Regions from separate parts of the Streptomyces sp. NPDC090022 genome, predicted to be linked through region 1. Evidence: riboswitches for the same ligand, from Rfam matches in the RefSeq annotation. Region 1 holds a riboswitch; each other region holds the start of a gene.
What was found. A riboswitch is a leader RNA that binds a small molecule or an ion and turns the genes downstream of it on or off. The one in region 1 is predicted to bind cobalamin.
Positions count from the first base shown of each region.

Region 2: another riboswitch for cobalamin. It lies ahead of ACIPXB_RS02690 (ABC transporter substrate-binding protein); the one in region 1 lies ahead of metE (5-methyltetrahydropteroyltriglutamate--homocysteine S-methyltransferase).
Region 3: another riboswitch for cobalamin. It lies ahead of ACIPXB_RS01940 (DUF4430 domain-containing protein); the one in region 1 lies ahead of metE (5-methyltetrahydropteroyltriglutamate--homocysteine S-methyltransferase).
Region 4: another riboswitch for cobalamin. It lies ahead of ACIPXB_RS22690 (energy-coupling factor ABC transporter permease); the one in region 1 lies ahead of metE (5-methyltetrahydropteroyltriglutamate--homocysteine S-methyltransferase).

Region 1 covers NZ_JBIVFN010000025.1:79,821-83,882, reverse strand. The annotation lists gene ACIPXB_RS30790 (peptidase M23) at 1-21, opposite strand, end outside; gene ACIPXB_RS30785 (BTAD domain-containing putative transcriptional regulator) at 79-1,155, opposite strand; cobalamin riboswitch at 1,423-1,578, shown strand; gene metE (5-methyltetrahydropteroyltriglutamate--homocysteine S-methyltransferase) at 1,771-4,062, shown strand, end outside.
Region 2 covers NZ_JBIVFN010000001.1:601,080-605,141, forward strand. The annotation lists gene ACIPXB_RS02680 (PfkB family carbohydrate kinase) at 1-83, shown strand, start outside; gene ACIPXB_RS02685 (glycoside hydrolase family 18 protein) at 496-1,836, opposite strand; cobalamin riboswitch at 1,938-2,073, shown strand; gene ACIPXB_RS02690 (ABC transporter substrate-binding protein) at 2,109-3,119, shown strand; gene ACIPXB_RS02695 (FecCD family ABC transporter permease) at 3,116-4,062, shown strand, end outside.
Region 3 covers NZ_JBIVFN010000001.1:419,747-423,808, reverse strand. The annotation lists gene ACIPXB_RS01945 (ABC transporter substrate-binding protein) at 1-773, opposite strand, end outside; gene ACIPXB_RS01940 (DUF4430 domain-containing protein) at 1,080-1,574, opposite strand; cobalamin riboswitch at 1,709-1,854, opposite strand; partial or broken gene ACIPXB_RS01935 (alanine--tRNA ligase) at 1,899-4,062, opposite strand, start outside.
Region 4 covers NZ_JBIVFN010000013.1:100,987-105,048, forward strand. The annotation lists gene ACIPXB_RS22675 (energy-coupling factor ABC transporter ATP-binding protein) at 1-534, opposite strand, end outside; gene cbiQ (cobalt ECF transporter T component CbiQ) at 531-1,280, opposite strand; gene ACIPXB_RS22685 (energy-coupling factor ABC transporter substrate-binding protein) at 1,285-1,686, opposite strand; gene ACIPXB_RS22690 (energy-coupling factor ABC transporter permease) at 1,686-2,381, opposite strand; cobalamin riboswitch at 2,409-2,625, opposite strand; gene ACIPXB_RS22695 (AfsR/SARP family transcriptional regulator) at 2,622-4,062, opposite strand, start outside.

The sequences.
Region 1 (4,062 bases):
GGACAAGCCTGTTCCTGCCATGGTGTGCCTCTCTGTCGTGGGAAGTGGTGCGGTGCGGGGGGAGCGGCGGCGGCCGGGCTACGGGTGACGGCGTCGCGTGGTCGAGGCGTTGCCGGAAGGCCCCGGGCCCAGGGCGTCGTCGCCGCGCAGGATCGTCAGCCGCGTGCGGCGCAGCAGCCGGCTCGGAGGTACGCCGAGCTCGTCGGCGAGGCGGCGGCGGGCGACGTCGAAGACGGTCAGGGCGTCGGCCTGCCGGCCGTCGAGGTACAGCGCGCGCATCAGCGTCGCCGCCAGCTGCTCGTCCAGGGGGTGCGCCGCGGTCAGCGGGAACAGCTCGGCGATCGCGTCCGCGCCCCGGCCGAGCCGCAGTTGCCCCTCCGCCTTTCGCCGGGCGATGGCGATCCGGCGCTCGGTCAGCCTCAGCCGCTCCAGTTCGGCGAGCGGCCCGGGCACGCCGGCCAGGGGTTCGCCGCGGAACAGCGCCAGCGCCTGGGCGCACAGGCGGACCGCCTCGGCCCGCTCGCCCGCGCGCTCGGCCGCCGCGACACCGGTGACGAGTTCCTCCATGTGGGCCACGTCGACGTCGACGGCGTCGGAGACCAGCCGGTAGCCACAGCGGGCGTGCTCGATGACGGAGTCCGGGTCGTCCCCGAGGCGGAGGGCCTTGCGCAGTCGGTAGACGTAGACCGGGATCACGTTGGTGACCGGCGGTTCCATCCCCCAGACGTCGTCGAGGAGTTCCCGCCGGCTGAGCGTCCGGCCCGTGCTGAACGCCAGCGCCGCGAGCACGGCTTGCTGCCGGAGGTGCCCGAGCTCCAGGGGGCGCCCGTCCCGCGAGGCCCGCAGGGGCCCGAGCAGCGAGATCCGTACCCTCGGGCCGGCCGGCGCCGCCGGGCTCGCCGGCCGGGTGCGGGGGCCGCGGCCGGGAACGATCAGGCCGCAGTCGAAGGCGTGCACGATGGCGGCGGCCCGGTCGCGCAGACCGAGCTTCACGAGGATCCGCGCGAGGTCCGCGGCCACGACGCCCTCCGGGACGGCGAGGGCGGCGGCGATCTCGTCGTCCCGCAAGCCGCACCCGACCGCGGCGAGCACCTCGCGCTCCTGCCGCCCGAGGACGGCGGCGGTCGGGCGGTCCGTGGCGGCGGTCGTCGGCATCATGCTCCCCGGCTCCCTGCTGGTCGGTCGGGCGGGCGCCGTCGACACCGTAGGGGGCGTCGCGCAGGGGAAGGCATCCGGAACGATCCGGAGTGACACGAGCGACGACGGAGCCCCAGCCCCTTCCAGCACATGAAGTCGGGCTCCCGGCGGGGAGATCGCCCTCGGCGGAGTCCGGATGTTGGACACATGCTCGCCGCTGAGCGATCCGGCCCTCTAGGCTGGCGGGGCAGCTGGTTCGCCCCGTCCGCCAGGCGGGATGCGTCGTAAGAGGGAACCCGGTGGGAATCCGGGACTGCCCCGCAGCGGTGAGCGGGAACGACCGCCGTCATACGCACTGGGACCGGACAACGGTCCTGGGAAGCGACGGCCAGTAGGTGCCTGCCTCGGCAGAGGCCGGCGTGCCCGCGAGTCCGAAGACCTGCCCGTTGCCCGTGCGCGGAACCGTTTCCGCGTTACGGAGATCCCGGTGACCTCGTGGGCGGGTCGGCGTACACAGCGAGCGGCACGTGCGGGCATTCGTCCCGCGGCGGGGTCCGCGCGTTCTGTCGTTCCCTTCGCGTCCGCGTCCCGTTGCCGGGACGTTTCTGGACACATCTCGCGAAGGAGAGTTCCGTGACAGCGAAGCCCGCAGCCGCGGCAGCACGAGCCACCGTGTACGGCTACCCCCGCCAGGGGCAGAACCGCGAACTGAAGAAGGCCATCGAGGGCTACTGGAAGGGCCGCGTCACCGCCGACGCCCTCCGGACCACCGCCGCCGACCTGCGCCGTACAGCCTGGCAGCAGCTGGCCGAAGCCGGCATCCACGAGGTGCCGACCGGTGACTTCTCGTACTACGACCACGTCCTGGACACCAGCATCATGGTCGGCGCCGTCCCCTCCCGCCACCGCTCGGCGGTCGAGGCCGACGCCCTGGACGGCTACTTCGCGATGGCCCGCGGCACCCAGGACGTGGCGCCGCTGGAGATGACCAAGTGGTTCGACACCAACTACCACTACCTGGTCCCCGAACTCGGCCCCGACACCGTCTTCACCGCCGACTCCACCAAGCAGGTCGCCGAGCTGAAAGAAGCGCTCGCGCTCGGGCACACCGCCCGCCCGGTCCTCGTCGGCCCGGTCACCTACCTGCTGCTGGCCAAGCCCGCCCCGGGCGTGGCCGCGGACTTCGAGCCCCTGACCCTGCTGGACCGGCTGCTGCCCGTCTACACCCAGGTACTGGCCGACCTGCGGGCCGCCGGCGCCGAGTGGGTGCAGATCGACGAGCCCGCCCTGGTACAGGACCGCACCCCGGCCGAACTGAACGCCGCCGCCCGCGCCTACCGCGAGCTGGGAGCGGCCACCGACCGGCCGAAGCTGCTGGTCGCCTCCTACTTCGACCGGCTCGGCGACGCCCTCCAGGTCCTCGCGGCCGCCCCCGTCGAGGGTCTGGCCCTGGACTTCACCGACTCCGCGGCCGCGAACCTGGACGCCCTCGCCGCGGTCGGCGGGCTGCCGGGCAAGCGGCTGGTGGCGGGCGTGGTCAACGGCCGCAACATCTGGATCAACGACTACCAGAAGTCCCTGACCACGCTCGGCACCCTCCTCGGGCTGGCCGACCGGGTCGATGTCGCCGCGTCCTGCTCGCTCCTGCACGTCCCGCTGGACGCCGCCGCCGAACGCGACATCGACCCGCAGATCCGGCGCTGGCTGGCCTTCGCCCGCCAGAAGACCACCGAGATCGCCACCCTCGCCCGCGGCCTCGCCCAGGGCACCGACACCATCGCCGCCGAACTCGCCGCGAACCGCGCCGACCTGGCGTCCCGCGCGAGCTCCGCCATCACCCACGACCCCGCCGTCCGGGCCCGCACCGCCGCGATCACCGACACCGACGGCCGCCGCTCCCAGCCGTATGCCGAGCGCGCCGCGGCCCAGCGCGCCCATCTGGGTCTGCCCGTGCTGCCGACCACCACGATCGGCTCGTTCCCGCAGACCGACGAGCTGCGCGTGGCCCGCGCCGACCTGCGGGCCGGCCGGATCGACACCGCCGGCTACGAGGAGCGGATCGAGAACGAGATCCGTGAGGTGATCTCCTTCCAGGAGAAGACCGGGATCGACGTCCTCGTGCACGGCGAGCCCGAACGCAACGACATGGTCCAGTACTTCGCCGAGCAGCTGACCGGATACGTCGCCACGCAGCACGGCTGGGTCCAGTCCTACGGCACCCGGTACGTGCGCCCGCCGGTCCTGGCCGGTGACATCTCCCGCCCCGAGCCGATGACCGTGCGCTGGACCACCTACGCGCAGGCGCAGACCGCAAAGCCGGTCAAGGGCATGCTGACCGGCCCCGTCACCATGCTCGCCTGGTCCTTCGTCCGCGACGACCAGCCGCTCGGAGAGACCGCCCGGCAGGTGGCCCTCGCCCTCCGCGACGAGGTCAACGACCTGGAGGCGGCGGGGACGTCGGTCATCCAGGTGGACGAGCCGGCGCTGCGCGAGACGCTGCCGCTGCGGTCCGCCGACCACGCCGACTACCTGGCCTGGGCCACCGAGTCCTTCCGGCTCAGCACCAGCGGCGTCCGGCCGGACACCCAGATCCACACCCACATGTGCTACGCCGAGTTCGGCGACATCGTCCAGGCCATCGACGACCTCGACGCCGACGTCATCAGCCTGGAAGCCACCCGCTCCCACATGCAGGTCGCCGGTGAGCTGGCCGAGCACGGCTACCCGCGCGAGGCCGGCCCGGGCGTCTGGGACATCCACTCGCCGCGCGTCCCGAGCACCGACGAGGCCGCCGCGCTGCTGCGCAAGGGCCTGGAGGCCATCCCGGCCGAGCGGCTGTGGGTCAACCCCGACTGCGGCCTGAAGACCCGCGGCTGGCCCGAGACCCGCGCCTCCCTGGAGAACCTCGTCTCCGCCGCCCGCGCC
Region 2 (4,062 bases), on a different contig from region 1:
GCGGCACGGGCCACGTCCCCGCCTTCACGGCGACCTCGGCACTCGCCACCGCCCATCGCACGGCCACGGTGCCCGGGCCGTGACGGTCCGGGCGCCCGGAGGGACCGGGCGGCCTGCCAAGGGGGACCCTCCCGTGGGGAGCCGGGAGGGAGCGGGGCGCGGCGGCCGCGCCCGGGCCGGGGGTGCCCGGGCGGCGGCCTCGGACCTCTCCTCGGGGGTCGGAGAAGTCACCGCAGTCACAGCATTGCACTGGTTTCAGCCAAGCAACAGATCCGTGGCCGAAATCCGTTGGCTGGTCCCTGGCCGCGGCTCCGGCTCCGGCTCGGGCGGTGGCGGTCAGGCGGCGGGGGCTGCCACCCCGGACAACCGCGATCGGGGGCTCGGACCGGCCCCGGATCGCGGGCCCGCCACGCACCGCGCGAGCCGTCCCCGGAAAGGGAACACCGCCGGGCCGGAGCAGTGTCGGCGGCCCGGCGGTGTCCGATCGGAAGGGGGTCAGCGCCCCCGCAGGCCGCGGTCCACGGCCGTCATCAGCTCGCCGTCCGCGGTGTCCCCGTCCAGCGACCAGAACATCGCGCCGCCCAGCCCGTGTTCCCGTACGTACGCCGACTTCGCCCGCAGCACCTGCGGGTCGTCGTACGTCCACAGGGTGGTGCCGTCGAACAGCCAGGCGTGTCCGCCGCGCCGGTCCCGGTGCACCGTGTACGCGCCCGAGTCCGCCAGCTTCCGCAGCGCCTTGTAGTCCTCGTACCCGGCCGCCCAGGTGGCCGGCGCGGGGCCGGTCGCGGGCTGCCCCATGCCGTCCCCGCCGCCGCTGACCCCGGTCCAGCCCTGCCCGTAGAAGGGCATGCCCATCACCAGCTTGTGCGCGGGCGCGCCCCGCCGCTGCCAGGCCTCGACGGTGCCGTCCACGCTGAAGTCGTCCCGGGCGTACAGGGCGGACTGCTGGGCGGTCCTCGGCTCCCCGGAGACGTGGAAGTCGTACCCCTGGAGCGTGACGAAGTCCAGGTCGCGCATGATCCGGCGGACCTCGAAGCCCGCGTCGATCTTGGCGGGGGCGGTCGGCACGAAGGCGCTCAGCTCGTACCTCCGCTTCTGGGCGCGTCCGTACGCATCCAGCTGGGTGCGGAACTCCCGTACCAGCTCGGTGAAGTTCCGCTTGTCCTCCGGCCGGTACGTGGTGTCCGTGTCCCCGGCCGACCCCGGCCACTCCCAGTCGAGGTCGATGCCGTCGAAGAGCCCGGCGGCCGCGCCCGCGCCGCCCCGGGCGCCGTCCTGCGGCAGGTTGCCCTTGATGTACAGGTCGATGCAGGACGAGACGAACGCCTTGCGCGAGGCGGGGGTGCGGGCGGCGTCCGAGAAGTGGGTGGACCAGCTCCAGCCGCCCAGCGAGATGAGCACCTTCAGACCAGGGTGCTTGGCCTTGAGCTCACGCAGCTGGTTGAAGTTCCCGGCGAGCGGCTGCTGGGCGTCGTCGGCCACTCCGTCGACGGAGTCGGCCGCGGCCAGCGGACGGACGTAGTCGGCCCAGGCGTCGGCCTCGCCCGGCACGTTGCCGGTGAAGCACCTGCCGTCCGGGCCGACGTTCCCGAAGGCGTAGTTGATGTGGGTGAGCTTGCCGGCGGTGCCGTTGGTGTCGAGGTCCTGGACCTGGAAGTCCCGTCCGTAGACGCCCCATTGGGTGAAGTATCCGACGCGCTTGTACGAGCGGCCGTGGTCGCGGTCCCGGTCGGGGCCGCTGTCGGCGGCGGCGCCGGCGGCGGGCGCGAACGCGGCCAGCAGGGAGAAGGAGCAGGCGGCGGCGACGGCCAGCCTGCCGAGCATGCTGCGGCGCATGGGCTTCCTTTGCGGATGCGGGCAATGGACGTGCGCTGTGCACCCCGGAAACTATTGGTCTGGACCAGCTGGGTCAAGAGGGCCGCCGGGCCCGCGGAGGCGTCTGGCAGACTGGGCTGCGTCACCCCAGGCGGTGCAGGACAGGAAACCGGTGCGATTCCGGTGCGGTCCCGCCACTGTGACCGGATCCCGACGGGTTCCGGGAGTCAGACACTGACGCACCGCCTCCTCACGTCGACCAGGGGACGAGGATCCCCCGGAGAGGCTTCGCCATGCCGCTGTCCCGCGCCCGCGCCCGCCGTGCCGCACTGCGTACGCTCGCGCCCCTCGCGCTCCTGATACCCCTGACCGCGTGCGCGGGAGCCCCCGCCGGCGACGGCCCCGCCTCGGCGGCCCCGGCGGCCCCGGCGGACGGATTCCCGTACACCGTCACCAACTGCGGCGTGAGCACGACCTTCACGGCCCCGCCCCGACGTACCGTCACCATGAACCAGCACGCCACCGAACTCCTCCTCGCCCTCGGCCTCGAGGACCGCATCGCCGCCACCGCCTACCTCGACGACGCGGTCCTGCCCCGCTACCAGGGCGCCTACGGGAAGATCAAGGTGCTCGCGAAGGAGTACCCCTCGAAGGAGCTGCTGCTGGGCGCCGAGCCCGACTTCGTCTACGGCGGCTACCGCAGCGCGTTCGACAAGGCACAGGGCCGCGACCGCGAGGGCCTGCAGAAGAGCGGGATCAACACCCGCCTGAACGTGGAGTACTGCACCGACGGACCCGTAGGACTCGCCCAGCTCAAGACCGAGATCACCGAGGTCGCCCGCACCTTCGGCGTCCCCGAGCGCGGCGCCCGCCTGATCGAGGACGAACAGCGCCGCATCGACGCCGTCACCGCCCGGGTCAAGGACAAGCCCCGGCCCGCCGTCTTCGTGTACGACTCCGGCGAGGGCGCCGCCTCCACCTCCGGCGGCCAGGGCATCGGCAACGAGATCGTCTCCCTGGCCGGCGGCACGAACGTGTTCGCCGACCTCAAGGACACCTTCGGCGACGTGTCCTGGGAGCAGGTCATCGCACGCAAGCCCGAGGTCGTCCTCATCTACGACTACGGCGGCACGAGCGTCGAGGCCAAGAAGCAGCGCCTGCTGAACGACCCGGCCCTCGCGCAGGTTCCCGCGATCCGTGACAAGAAGTTCGTGGTACTGCCGCTGTCCTCGGCCGTCCTCGGCGTCCGCGTCGCCGACGCCGTCGAGTCCCTGGCCGGCGGCCTGCACCCCGACGCCGCGTGAGGGCGCGCACCCCCCTCGCCCTCGTGCTCGTCCTGCTCACGGCCGCGCTCGCCGCCTCCGCCGTGGCCGGGCTGGCCCTCGGGCCGGTCCGGATCGCTCCCGGCCGGGTGCTCGACATCGTGCTCGGCGGGGAACGCACCGGAGCCTTCGCCTCCATCGTGTGGGACGTGCGGATGCCACGCGTCCTGCTCGGGGCCGTCGTCGGCGCCGGGCTCGCGGTGTCCGGCACCGTACTGCAGGCCCTCGTACGCAACCAGCTCGCCGACCCGTTCCTGCTCGGCGCCTCCTCGGGGGCCTCCGCCGGGGCGGTCCTGGTCCTCGTGCTCGGCGTCGGCGCGGGCGTGGCCACCAGCCTGAGTCTGCCGTTCGCCGCGTTCGCCGGGGCGATGGGCGCGCTCGTCGCCGTGTACGCGATGGCCCGGCGCGGCGGCACCATGACCACCGGCCGACTGATCCTGGCCGGGGTCGCCGTCCAGTACATCCTGTCGGCCCTGACCAGCCTGGTGCTGGTGCTCGCCGCCGAGGCCGACCAGGTCCGGTCGGTGCTGTTCTGGACGCTGGGCGGACTCGGCGGGGCCCGCTGGGACGAACTGGCCCTGCCCGCCGCCGCCCTGGCCTTCGGCACCGGCCTGCTGCTCGCGCTCGCCCGGCCGCTGGACCTGCTGCTGGCCGGCGAGGAGGGTGCGCGGACCCTGGGCCTGGACACCGGGCGCTTCCGGGCCGCCGTGTTCGTCCTCACCTCGCTGGTCATCGGGGTGCTGGTGGCCTACAGCGGGGCGATCGGCTTCGTGGGCCTGATGATTCCGCACGCCGCGCGCATGCTGGTCGGCGCCGGGCACCGGGCGCTGCTGCCGGTGGCCGCGCTCGGCGGTGCGGTGTTCCTGACCCTGGCCGACCTGGTCGCCCGTACCGCCGCCGCCCCCGAGGAGATACCCGTCGGGGT
Region 3 (4,062 bases), on a different contig from region 1:
TCGGCGACCTGCTCGAACGACACGTCACCGAACGCCTTGGGCACGTCCGCGAAGAGGTTCTCCCCGCCGGCCCTCTTGATGACCTCGTTGCCGATGCCCCGGCCGCCCGCGGTGAAGGCCGTCTTGTCGCCGCTGTCGTAGACGAACACCTTCGTCGCCGGCACTCCGCCCAGTCGGCCCCCGACCGAGTCCAGGGTGCCGTGCAGCTTCTTCACCACCTCCTCGGCGCGGTCCGGGACGCCGAAGATCTTCGCGACCGTGCGTATCTCCTCGTCCATCATCTCCATCGTCACCGGGCCTTCGGGGCACTCCTCGATGTTGAGATGGGTGTGGACTCCGGCCTTGACCAGGGCGGCGCGGCCGCGCCCCTCCTTCTCGTCGAAGGTGGTCGCGAACCCCCCGTAGACCAGGTCGGGTTCGACGGCCAGCAGCGCCTCCGCGGAGGGGTACTCCTTCGAGACGACCTTGATCCGGTCGTAGGCGGCCTGGTACTCGGGGAGCACCCTGTCGTCGAGGTACCCCGTGGCCACCATCGACTTCTCCAGCCCGAGCGCCAGCATCACCTCGGTCGCGTGCTGGTTCAGCGACACCGCGCGCCGCGGCGGCCGCTGGTACGTCGTCTCCACACCGCAGTTGGAGATCGTGACCGGAAACCCCGCGGCTGCGGGTGCCTTTGCGGCCGACGTGTCGACACGGGGTGCTCCCCCACAGCCGGCGGCAAGGAACACTGCCGCGACCACGGACACCAGCGTGTACCGGCGCATCTTCCTCATCAGATGGTTCCTCTCGCCACAGTCGCATGCGGGCATGGGGAGGTCCGCTCGTCAGCGGAGGGGCGGGTTTCAGCCGCTCCGCATCGCTGTGCAACCTCTCAGCAGTTGCGACTTGCCTGCAATAGGGGCGTCGATACCAGAGGGGGCGCACGGTTGCGCGCCCTGCTGTGCAACGGAGCCGACGAGGTGACCGACGCCGGCGACACCGTGGCGCCGTGCTGGGGCGCCTGAGGCACCCGGCGGGCCCGGGGCCCGCACCAGCGCGCCCCGGCCCGCCGGCTGGGCCTTGGCCTGGGCCGGCTGGGCTCAGAAGGACGTCCAGACGAACGACACCTGGTCGCCGGCGTTCAGCTTGAACTGGCAGCCGCCGACCGGGGTGGGCGTGCCGTTGACGGATATGTTCCAGTACGCCGAACCGCCGCCGCTGACGCCCTTGATGGTGTCGACGGAGAAGTCGTCGAAGGAGGCGTACCAGGTGCCGTCCCAGCCGAAGTAGTGGTTCTTCGCCGCGTCGTCCAGGGCGGCGGTCGGGGTCGGAACCCTGCTCGGGTTCGCCCCGCCGTTGGTCCCGTCGCACTTGTGGGTGCCGCCGGTGGCGGTGGTCACGTCGTGGCCCTTGGTCTTGACCTTGCCCTTGAACAGCAGGCCGTCAGGGCCCTGCACGGTGAGGGTGACCTTGACGGCGGCGTTGGTGTTCACGGGCTTGGCGTGGGCGACGGCGGGCGCGACCGTGAAGCCCGTGAGGGCGAGTCCCAGGGCGGCCGTGGTGACGGCGGCGCGACGGGTGGGGCTCAGGAGCATGGGGGGCCTTTCTGACCGGTCGGGTCGGCCGATGAGGCCCCTCGACCGGCGCGGCCCACCCCGGGCAGGCGCTCGAGCGCACTGGCGTGGTGTTCCGGCGGTACCGGGCTTCGCTCTGCAGACCGTGACAGTGGAAGCGGATGCTGCCGCGCGGCGGGCATCCCGACTCGCGGCGCTGGTCGACGCGCCGCACACGGTTGCAGGTCAGCGCCGGATTCCCACCGGCTTCCCCCATCGCACAGCCATGAAGTTGTCACCGGCCGGAGCCGGGCAGTGGAATCGTACGGGCCGCACCCGTACCGGCCAAGTGCCTTCGGGACCGGGCAGGCCGCCGCCCTGGGCGAGCTCCGCAGAGCCGCCGCCACGCCCGCCGAGGAGCTGCTGGACCAGTACGGAGGCGTTCAGCCCTGTGTCGCGGGCCGCAGTGTTGACGGCGGTGACCAGCCCCGTGCCCGCGGCGATGGCGACAACGCCCGGCGTACCGGCGGGAAGGCGGTCGCGTACGGCCGCTGCGAGCGCTCGGGCGTCGTTGGTGTCCTCGTCCGTCGTGGCGGTGACAACCTGGACCCCGTTGGCATGGGCGGCGGTGGCGGCGAGTTCGTTCGCGCGGGCGGTGGTGGCCTGCTGCTCGAGGCGGGCGTTCTCCCGGTCCGCCGTCTTGAGCCGCTCCAGCAGGCCGGCGATCCTATCGGGCAGCTCGGCGCGCGGGGCGCCCAGCTGTTCGGCGATCCGGGCGACGAGGTCGCGTTCGCGGGCCAGGTAGGAGAAGCCCTCGACGCCGACCGCGGCCTCCAGGCGGCGCATGCCGGCGCCGACCGAGCCCTCGGAGGTCAGGGCCACGGTGCCGATCTGGGAGGCGTGCTCGACGTGGGTGCCGCCGCACAGCTCGCGCGACCAGGCCCCGCCGATCTCGACGACGCGGACCTTCTCCCCGTACGTCTCGTCGAACAGGGCGAGCGCCCCGAGTTCCTTGGCCTCGGGCAGCGTCATCCACTGCACTCCGACGGGCAGGTCGCGGCGCAGGGCGCGGTTGGCGGCCTCTTCGACCTCGCTGCGGACGGCCGGGGAGAGGGCTCCGCGCCAGGGGAAGTCCAGGCGGAGGTAGCCGGGCCGGTTGTACGAGCCGGACTGCAGGGCGGTGGGGCCGAGGACCTCGCGCAGGGCCGCGTGCAGGACGTGGGTGCCCGAGTGGGCCTGCCGTGCGCCGAGGCGCCACTCGGCGTCGACGGCGGCGTGCACGGCGTCGTCGGGCGCGAGCTCGCCGGCGGTGATCCGTACCTGGTGGACGACCAGGCCCGGCAGGGGCCGCTGGACGTCGAGGACCTCGGCCTCGACGGAGGCGCCCGACAGGCGGCCCGCGTCGCTGTCCTGGCCGCCGGACTCGGCGTAGAACGGGGAGCGGTCCAGGACGACGGTGACGAGGTCGCCGGCGGCCGCGACCGGGACCGGGCCGGAGGTGCCGAGCAGGGCCAGTACGCGGGACTCGGTGGTCAGGGTCTCCCAGGCCCGCCAGTCGGTCGGTCCGTGCTCGTCCAGGACGGAGCGGAGGGCCGAGGTGTCCAGGGAGCCGCCGGACTTGCGGGCGCGGGCGTCGGCTCGGGCCCGCTCACGCTGGGCGTTCATCAGCGCCGTGAAGCCCTCACGGTCGACCTCCACGCCCTGCTCCGCGGCCATCTCCAGGGTCAGGTCGATCGGGAAGCCGTACGTGTCGTGCAGCATGAACGCCTGGGCGCCCCGCAGCGACCGGCCGCCTTCGGACGTCACCTGCGCGACCGCCGTGTCCAGAACCGTGGTGCCCTGCTTGAGGGTGGCCCGGAAGGCCTCCTCCTCTCCGTACGCCTGGTCGGCGATGCGGGCGAAGGAGTCCGCGAGCTCGGGGTAGCTGGGGGGCATGCAGTCGCGGGCGACCGGCAGCAGCTCGGGCAGGACCGGGTCGTGGACGCCGAGCTGGCGCATGGAGCGGACCGCGCGGCGCAGGATACGGCGCAGGACGTAGCCGCGTCCCTCGTTGCCGGGCGCGGTGCCGTCGCCGAGCAGCATCAGCGCGGTCCTCGTCGACCGCCGGCCCGCCTTCCCGGCCCAGCGCCGGGCCGCGGGCGTCGGTGTCGGAGTGGTGGACGGTGACCCAGATCCTCTCGGGGTCCAGGCCGTAGCCGCCGTCGCTGCGGGACGTGGTCGACAGGTCCCAGGCGTAGGCGATGGCCTCCTCCTTGACGTAGTCGCCGAAGGAGAAGTTGCCGTTCATCTGGAAGAAGGAGCCGTGCCGGGTGGTCTTGCCGACCTCCTCGATGTCCAGGGTGCGGATGCACTTCTGCACGCTGGTCGCCCGCTCCCACCGGGGCTGGGCCTCCCCGGTGAAGCAGGGCTTGAAGGGGACCATGCCGGCGTTGACGAACAGGAGCGTCGGGTCCGGGGTGGGCAGTGGCGCACTGGGCACGACCGTGTGACCGCGCGCGGCGAAGTGGTCGAGGAAAAGCTGCCGGATGTC
Region 4 (4,062 bases), on a different contig from region 1:
CCGCTCCTGGCCGTCCGGGTCCAGCCCGGCCGTCGGCTCGTCCAGGATCAGGACGCGCGGCCGCATCGCCACCGCCCCCGCGATCGCCGCCCGTTTGCGCTGGCCGAAGGAGAGCAGATGGGTGGGGCGGTCCCGCAGGTGCGTGATGTCCAGCGCCGCCAGGGCGGCCTCGACCCGCGCCCGGACCTCTTCCCGGGGCAGCCCCAGGTTCATCGGCCCGAACGACACGTCCTGTTCCACCGACGCCGCGAACAGCTGGTCGTCGGGGTCCTGGACCACCAGCTGCACCGACGTGCGCAGCCGCGTCAGGCCCGCCCGGTCGTAGGAGACCGGCACACCGTCCAGGGACAGCACGCCCGACGCCGGACGCAGCCCGCCGCTCAGCAGCCGCATCAGCGTGGTCTTCCCGCTGCCGTTGCGGCCCAGCAGGGCCAGCGCCCGGCCCTCGCGCAGCGCGAGGTCGACGCCGCGGAGCACCGGCGGCCCGTCCTCGTACGCGAACCCCGCGCCCGACAGTTCCACCAACGGCGTCACAGGTACAGCCCTTTCAGTACGTACGTCGTGGCCACCACCGCGCTCAGCAGCGCCCCCGACGCGGCCAGGAACCGCCACGACAGGGTGGCCGGCGGCACCAGGACGCGCAGCGTCCCGTCGTACCCCCGGCCCGCCAGCCCGTCCTGGAGCCGCGCGGCGCGGTCGAAGGCCCGGACGAAGGAGGTCGCCGCCAGCCCGGCCAGCGAACGCCACACCGCCGCCCGGTGGGTGAGCCCCAGCCGGGCGGCCTGCGCCCGGCGCACCTTGGCCAGCGAGTCCAGGAGCAGGAACGCGATCCGGTACATCACCAGCGCCACGTCCACGACCGGCGCCGGCACCCCCGCCCGTACCAGCCGCGGCAGCACGTCCGACACCGGTGTGGTGAAGGCGAACAGCAGCACGCCGAGCGAGGCCGCCGAGGTGCGCAGCAGCAACTCCGCGGCCTGCCGCGGCCCGTCCGGGGCCAGCGCGACCCAGCCCGCCGGGCCGCCCACCGCGAACAGCAGCGGCACGGCGCCGGTGCAGCAGAAGCCCAGCGGGATGCGGAAGGCCCGCCACAGCTGCCGCCGGCCCACCCCCGCCGGGCCCAGCAGCACCGCCAGGGTGGCCGCCCCCACCAGCGGGGCGCCCGGCCACGGCGGCAGGCAGACGGCCGTCACCGTCAGACCCAGCCCCAGCAGGGCCTTCTCCAACGGGTGACGGCCCCGCCAGCGGCTGCTGTGCGCGGCCGCGTCGATGGGAAGCACGGGCTCAGGACTCCGCGGACCCGGCCGCCGCGCTCACGGCGGCGCCCTCCCCGGCGCTCTGCCCGGCGCCCGCCGTCCCCGCCGTACCCGTACCGGCCGCCTCCGCCTCCGCCGCGCCCTGGCGGCGGCCCTTGCGCAGCCCGAAGTAGTACGCGAGCACGCCCGCGCCGATCGCCGCCTGGAGGGCGAACAGCGCCGACTCGATCTCCCCGGACGGGGGTTCGTACAGCGGGGAGAACCACGGCTCGTAATCCGGCTTCAGCTCGGTGATCGCCGCCTCCGCCTGCGCGTCCGCGCCCGCGAACGGCTCCTCCTTGCCCTCGCCCAGCCCCAGCGCGAGCGGGAGCACGGCCAGCGCCGCCACCAGGAGCAGCAGCAGGGTGTTGATCTTCGCGTTCCTCGACATCAGACCGCCGCCTCCTGCTTCGTCTTCGACCCGGTGATCTTCGCGACGCCCAGCCGGATCAGGTCCGCCTTGCTCGACCGCATCAGCAGCCGCATCACCAGCACCGTCAGCAGGCCCTCGCTGACCGCCAGCGGGATCTGCGTCACCGCGAAGATCCCCCCGAACTTCGCGAGCGCGCCCGCGAAACCGGAGCCCGGGTCGGGGAAGGCCAGCGCCAGCTGCACGCTGGTGACGCAGTAGGTGACCAGGTCGGCGACGAACGCGCCGAAGAAGACGGTGACCATGAGCGGGACACCGGACCTGCGCAGCAGCCGGTAGACCGCGTACCCCGCCCACGGGCCGGCGATCGCCATCGAGAAGACGTTCGCGCCGAGCGTCGTCAGGCCGCCGTGCGCCAGCAGCAGCGCCTGGAAGAGCAGGGTGATCGTCCCGAGCACCGCCATGACCGGTGGCCGGAAGAGGATCGCGCCGAGCCCCGTCCCGGTCGGGTGCGAGCAACTGCCCGTGACCGACGGGATCTTCAGGGCGGACAGGACGAAAGTGAACGCTCCGGACGCACCGAGCAGCAGGGTGCTCTCCGGGTTCGCCTTCACCTCACGGCTCAGCGCGCGGACGCCGTGGACGACGAAGGGAGCGGACGCGGCGCCCCAGGCGGCCGCGTGCAAAGGGGGCAGGAACCCCTCGGCTATATGCATGAGTGGGAGACCTCTCCAGCACCTCGTGGATGGACAACGCACCCTGGCCGGTCTCCTGGCTCACGGGTTGATGCCCTGGCCCCGCCTTCCCAGGCGGTGCGGATCATCCCGCCGCCGCCCAGTGGCTTCCCGCTGGGGGTCCCCTGCCGCGGGCAGGGGGAGGAGCCGGACTTCCCGATCACAGTGGCGAGGGCCGCACCGGTCTTCCACCGGTTTCCCGAACACCAAGGCTCGATGACCCTACGGCACGGACGGCACGGCGGCCAGCGCCGCCCGGAGCTGCTCGAGCAACGGCCGTGCGTTCATCCGGCGGCAGCCCTCCTGGGCCTCCTCCAGCAGGGCCCGGGCGGCGGCCGTCTCGCCCGCCGCGAGCAGCGCCCGGGCCAGCGGCGGTACGGCGAGGGCGTGCACCAGGGTCTGCCCGGAGCGCCGGCCCAGTTCGTCCGCGGCCCGCAACTGCCGCAGCGCCTGCGCCGTGTCGCCCCGCTCCAGGGCGATCCGGCCGAGCCCGATCCGGGCCGCCGACTGCCCGGCGAGGTCGCCGGAGCCCTCCGTATGGGCCAGCACCTCCCGGAAACCGGCCGCCGCCTCCGCCAGCCGGCCCCGTACGAGCTGCGCGTCGGCGACCCAGCGCAGCATGCACATCCGGGGCCAGGCGGCGCCGCCGCGCACCGCGACGGCCAGGGCCTCGCGCAGCACGTCGAGGGCGCCGGCGCTGTCGCCCCCGGCGAGCAGCACCTGGCCGATCCCGCGCAGCGCGTGCGCCTGCCCGTACCGGTCGCCGGCCGCCTCGAAGACGGGGGCGATCCTCCGGCAGCGCTCCAGCGCCTCGGGGAGCCGGCCCTGCACCCGGTCCAGGTACGCCAGCACCCAGCCCGCGTACGCCGCCCCGTGCGCGTCCCCCAGCTCCTCGAACAGTCGCTCCCCGGCCGCGACCGTCTCGCGCGCCGGCCCCCACTCCACCCGGCAGGCCCGCAGCCGGCCCAGCCCCACCAGCATCAGGGCCTGACCGGTCCGGTCACCGGCCGCCCGCGCGGCCGCGAGCGCGCTCTCCTGCACGGTCTGCCACCCCGTCAGATCGCTGCGCAGGTCGAAGAGGTACTCCCCGGCGGCGGCCAGCTCCCGGCAGGCGTACGGATCGACGGCGGCCGCCTGCCGTACGGTCGCCACCAGCGCCTCCCGCTCGGCCCCCAGCCAGCGCACCGGCTCCGCCCGGACCAGCGCCAGCACGCCCGGCTCGGGCTCCCACCCGGCGGCCCGACCCGGCCGTGGCGCCGCCGCCGGGGCCCCGCGGCCCAGGCCCGGGTAGTCCAGCCCCTGGTGGGCCCGGCGGCCCGCGCGGACCAGGGCGACCCAGCAGCCGAGCGCCCGGCGCAGCGCCGCGTCCGCCGGTCCGGGGGCGGCCAGTTCGCGGCCGAAGGCGCGGACCAGGTCGTGCAGGCGGTAGCGCAGCTGCCCGGCCTCGTCCCGCCCGGCGACCTCCAGCAGATGGGCGCCGACCAGGGCGTCCAGGGCCTCCTCGGCGCGCTCCGGGGGCCGGTCGAGGAGGGCGGCGGCGACCCAGCCGGCACAGTCCGGCGCGTCCAGCACGGCCAGCGCGCGCAGCAGGGCGCGGGCCTCGGCGGGCAGCGCCCGGTAGCTCAGCCGCAGCCCGGCCCGGACGTCGCCCCCGTGGTGCGCG